Regions from separate parts of the Phyllobacterium sp. T2-21 genome, predicted to be linked through region 1. Evidence: riboswitches for the same ligand, from Rfam matches in the RefSeq annotation. Region 1 holds a riboswitch; the other holds the start of a gene.
What was found. Region 1 has a riboswitch for glycine ahead of ACZ5FP_RS03445 (D-amino acid dehydrogenase). Riboswitches for the same ligand answer to the same signal wherever they lie in the genome.
Positions count from the first base shown of each region.

Region 2: it holds a riboswitch for glycine, as region 1 does, so the genes downstream of both, gcvT (glycine cleavage system aminomethyltransferase GcvT) here and ACZ5FP_RS03445 (D-amino acid dehydrogenase) in region 1, are expected to answer to the same signal.

Region 1 is NZ_AP027912.1:683,954-686,408, reverse strand. It holds gene ACZ5FP_RS03445 (D-amino acid dehydrogenase) at 1-1,188, opposite strand, end outside; glycine riboswitch at 1,404-1,490, opposite strand; gene ACZ5FP_RS03440 (Lrp/AsnC ligand binding domain-containing protein) at 1,595-1,831, shown strand; gene ilvD (dihydroxy-acid dehydratase) at 2,007-2,455, shown strand, end outside.
Region 2 is NZ_AP027913.1:27,132-29,586, reverse strand. It holds gene gcvH (glycine cleavage system protein GcvH) at 1-284, opposite strand, end outside; gene gcvT (glycine cleavage system aminomethyltransferase GcvT) at 290-1,393, opposite strand; glycine riboswitch at 1,544-1,640, opposite strand; gene ACZ5FP_RS18300 (adenylate/guanylate cyclase domain-containing protein) at 1,770-2,455, opposite strand, start outside.

The DNA of each region.
Region 1 (2,455 bases):
GGCGGCAGACAGTGTCCAGCCGAGATGACCATGGCCGGTGTTGTAGAACACACCGGGCCGCCTGCCAGCACCAACGCGCGGCAGCATGTTCGGCATCATCGGGCGCAGGCCGGCCCACGGCACCACATTGGACGTGTCCATGCCCGGGAACAGGTCGCGGCTCCAGTCGACCAGCGGCTTGACCCGGTCGTGGCGGATGTCGCGGTTCTCGCCATTGTATTCGGCCGTACCGGCCACGCGCAGGCGCCCCGCCCCAAGACGGCTTGTAACGATCTTTGCATCATCGTCGAGTAGGCTCACCCATGGGGCCGACTGCTGGCTCCCGGCGTCATCCAGATTGACGGTGATCGAGTATCCCTTGACCGGATAGATGTTGACGCGGTCGCCGAGCTGGGCGGCAAATTTGCGGCTGGCAATGCCGGCGCAGATGACGATGGCGTCAAAACGCTCCGTCTCCGTCCCCGCATCGGCAACGGATGCCCTGTTCCATTCCACCACCACGCCGTCGGCGCCATGCTTCAGTTCGGCAACGTCGGCATCGCCAATGAAGCGCACGCCGTGGCGGATGGCGGCAGCGGCAAGGCCGCGGGTGAACTTGTGGATATCGCCGGTCGAATCGGATGGCGTGAAGAACCCGCCATAGAAGGAGCCGTTCAGGGCCGGTTCGATGCTGCGGATTTCTTCATTGGTGACGGCCCGCCGGTCAAGACCACCGGCTTCCAGCAGCCTGTTGACCTTGACCGCGTGGTCATAGCCGTATTTCGAGCGGTAAATATGCAGGATCCCGCGCTTTTCCAGGTCGAAATCGATCTTTTCATCCGCAGCGATTTCGAACATGCGCTTGCGCGCTTCAATGGCGAGCCTGGTGGTGGCGATGGTATTTTCTTCGTAGCGCGGGATGTTCATGACGAATTCCGCCATCCAGGAATATTTGTGCCAGGAGGGTTTCGGGTTCATCAGCAGCGGCGCATCCTTGCGCAGCATCCACTTCATGCCTTTGAGCACCGTGGACCAGCTATTCCACACCTCCGCATTGGACGCGGAGAGCTGACCGCCATTGGCGAAGGATGTTTCCATGGCCGCATAGCGGTTGCGGTCGAACACGGTGACGGAATAGCCCTGGCGGGCAAGCGCATAGGCAGTCGTCACGCCGGTGATACCGGCGCCGATAATGGCGATATGGGTCATGATAAAACGGTCCTCAGGCAACACATGGTTTCAGTTTCGCCGTTGACAACGGCACGAAACCCCATCTGTCACGGAACCTGAGAGCTTGGCCCTTTGAGCGCCCGCCGGATGTTTGTCATCCATGTCGTCGGCGCCTTTTTCCGGTCATGCAACCGGGCAGGGCTTTCTCCTTCGGTGGGTACGGCTTTTCAAACCATACCTCTCTCCAGATGTTCTAGACTATTCTGGTCCTTTTGCCTGAGAGTTTCCGGGGCGGTTGCTCCATCGGCGCCGGTTTTACCGGTCTCTCCCAGATAGCCTGTGCGAACGCGGGATATATATCGCAGTTGCGAGACGAGAACAACTGGCTAAGAAGCGTCGCAGCAATTATGCTGACTGAAAATCGCCCAGCCTTCCGGAGGAATTTATGAAGCCTGTCTTTCTGCAACTGCAATGCGCACCCGGCAAGACATACGAAGTTGCAAAAACCCTGTTCGAGCGTGAAATCGTCTCGGAGCTCTATTCGACTAGCGGCGAGTTCGACCTTCTGGCCAAGATCTACATTCCGGAAGATCAGGATATCGGCAAATTCATCAACACCAACGTGCTCGATATATCAGGCATTGCGCGATCGCTGACAACGCTGACCTTCACCGCGTTCTGACAGGCGCTCGGCGGGGCGAGACATTACGTCCCGTTTCATGCGCCCGGCATCTGCCTTATGTAATCAATGCAATGAAACACGCCCCTTCAAGGCAATAAAATTCCATTCTTTTGCCATGGGAACTCTTTTTCTGTAAGAGATGCTCCCTCGCCCGTCATCAGCAGGATTTTCGACAATGCCTCCTTATCGTTCACGCACCACCACACATGGCCGCAACATGGCAGGAGCCCGCGGGCTCTGGCGCGCGACCGGCATGAAAGACGAGGATTTCGGCAAGCCGATCATCGCCGTGGTGAACTCGTTCACCCAGTTCGTGCCCGGCCACGTCCACCTGAAGGATCTCGGCCAGCTCGTGGCGCGCGAGATCGAAAGCGCCGGCGGCGTCGCCAAGGAATTCAACACGATTGCCGTGGATGATGGCATCGCCATGGGGCACGACGGCATGCTTTATTCCCTGCCGTCGCGTGAAATCATCGCCGACAGCGTCGAATACATGGTCAACGCCCACTGTGCGGATGCCATGGTCTGTATTTCCAACTGCGACAAGATCACACCCGGCATGCTGATGGCAGCGCTGCGCCTCAACATCCCCGTCGTTTTTGTCTCCGGCGGACCGATGGAAGC
Region 2 (2,455 bases), on a different replicon from region 1:
CCGTCGCTTGCAGCGGCCGAGTTGACCAGCGACGGATCGCTTGCGGTTGCTTCGTTCACTTCCGTCACTTCACCGTCCAGCGGCGCATAGACGTCTGATGCCGCCTTGACGGATTCAACGACAACCGTGGCATCGCCTTTGGACAAGGACTGACCGACATCCGGCAACTGGACAAAAACCAGATCGCCGAGCTGATCCTGCGCGTGATCGGTAATGCCAACCGTCGCAATGTCATTCTCGACGCGGACCCATTCGTGATCTTCGGTAAAGTAAGTGGCTGCCATCTCAATTATCCTTTGTGGTAGCGATGTGGAGTGAAGGGAAGTGAATGAATATCGACCGGGACGCGGTTGCCCCGCACCTCGGCGAAAACCTTGGAGCCCAGCGCGGACAGATCCTTGCTGACGTACCCCATGGCAACAGGGAAACCTGCCGATGGTCCGAAACCGCCCGACGTGACCAATCCAACCTTGTTGCCATCGGCATCAAAGAGTTCGGCATCGGTGCGCACCGGCTGCCGGCCATCGGGCTTCAGGCCGACGCGTTTCTTGGCCGATCCTGTTGCGATCTTGGCGAGAAGCGCCGCAGCGCCGATAAAGCCCGCTGTCTCGCGCACCGGCTTGGCAATGGCCCAGAGCAGTCCGGCATCGACCGGATCATAATCCGGCGTTATGTCATGGCCGTGCAGGCACAGACCCGCTTCCAGGCGCAGACTGTCGCGGGCAGCAAGCCCGATCCAGGAGACACGCTCGTCGGCGAAAAGCTTTTCGACAAGCACACGGGCATCGGCTTCCGGCAGGCCGATCTCAAAACCGTCCTCGCCGGTATAGCCGGAGCGGCTCATGAACCAGCCCAGCTTCGGCTCAAATCCGTTCATGAAAGCAAGGTGAGTTCCGGCAATACCGGCATCCCGCAACACATTCACGGCCTGCGGCCCCTGGATGGCCAGGAACACACGATCCAGAGCATCGATCTTGCAGTCGAAATCCTTGGCGACACCGCGCAGATGCGCTTCGTCAGCCGCGGCATTTCCGGCATTGGCAACGACCATGAAATGCTCGTCCCCGAGGCGGGTGACGATCAGGTCATCGAGAATGCCTGCCTTGTCATCGAGAAAGAAGGTGTATTTCGACTGGCCCGCCTGAAGCACAGACGCATCCAGCGGACACGCGCGTGACAGCAGTGCCGCGGCCTGCGGCCCGGCGACATCAAAGAGCTGCATATGCGAAATGTCGAAAAGCCCGGCCTTCTCGCGCGTGTGAAGATGTTCCTTCATCACACCGAGCGGATAGGTGATCGGCATCGACCAACCGGCAAAACCGCCAAAGCGCGCATTGGCGGCCTTGTGCAGATCGTCAAGCGGCAATTGTTTCAGATTATCTTCCGTGCCCATTTTTACTCCAGAGACGTGCAAAGACCTCCGCCACACGACGGAACATTTCTTTGCCCCTCTGTCGGAAGCCTGAGAGACTCGCTCAATCAGGACCCCTGACTGAACTTACACCTTCGGCGCGGAGTTTCCCCCGACTTTCCAGAGTTGCCTTCCCGGTTTGCGGTTCCTGGTACCTGAGAGATTTCGGGCGATTTCCCCTTCGGTGGCCTGCACATTTCAGTGCACGACACTCTCCCGCAAACTGACAGGGCCGAAGCCCTCGACAGGCTGGACCATAGCGCAACGGCCTCTGCCTGTCATCGTGCAAATGGCCGATTTGCCGCTTTGTGGACAGAAATTGTCTGAATGAGGATACTTCGACAGGAAGCGTCCGATGTCAGCGGGTCAGGGCCATCACCCCGAGCGCCTGCCCCCTGCCCTTGACGCCATGCATTCCAAGGTAATTTGCCTTGATTTCATTGGAGAAACTCATCCTCTGTGCCAATTCGCTGGAGATCAAAACCGGCGTGGCCAATGTGCGGCAGAGGCTTTCCAGCCGCGCCGTGGTGTTCACCGTATCGCCGAAATAGGTGATCTTGTGGTGATCCACCCCGATCTCCGCCGTGATGATCGGGCCGCCATGCAAGGCCGCACGCAGGCGCGGCACCCTTCCGAATCGCTCAAGCCATTGATTTGCATTCTTTTCGATGTTGTCCAGAATATCGAAGACACAGCGGGCGCAACTCGCATCCTTGATGCCGCGCTCAATGGGCCATGTGATGATGGCCGCATCCCCGACATAATCGTCAATGGCTCCGCCGTGACGCCGGACAGGTTCGGCAAAGGCGGCAAAGAGCGCGCCGAGAAACTGCTGGGCCCGCAGATCGCCATGTTCTTCAGCAAACGAGGTCGACCCGACAAGATCGATGAAAAGAAACACCCGCTCTTCGGCCACAGGCTGGCGGTACCGGCTCATCAGAAGGCTGGCAAAAATGTCGCGGCCGAGAAGATCGCGCACCCGCAGGATGAAAATCATGACGGTCAGGACGGCAAGCGTGTAGAGCAGCACCTGCGGTGACAGCG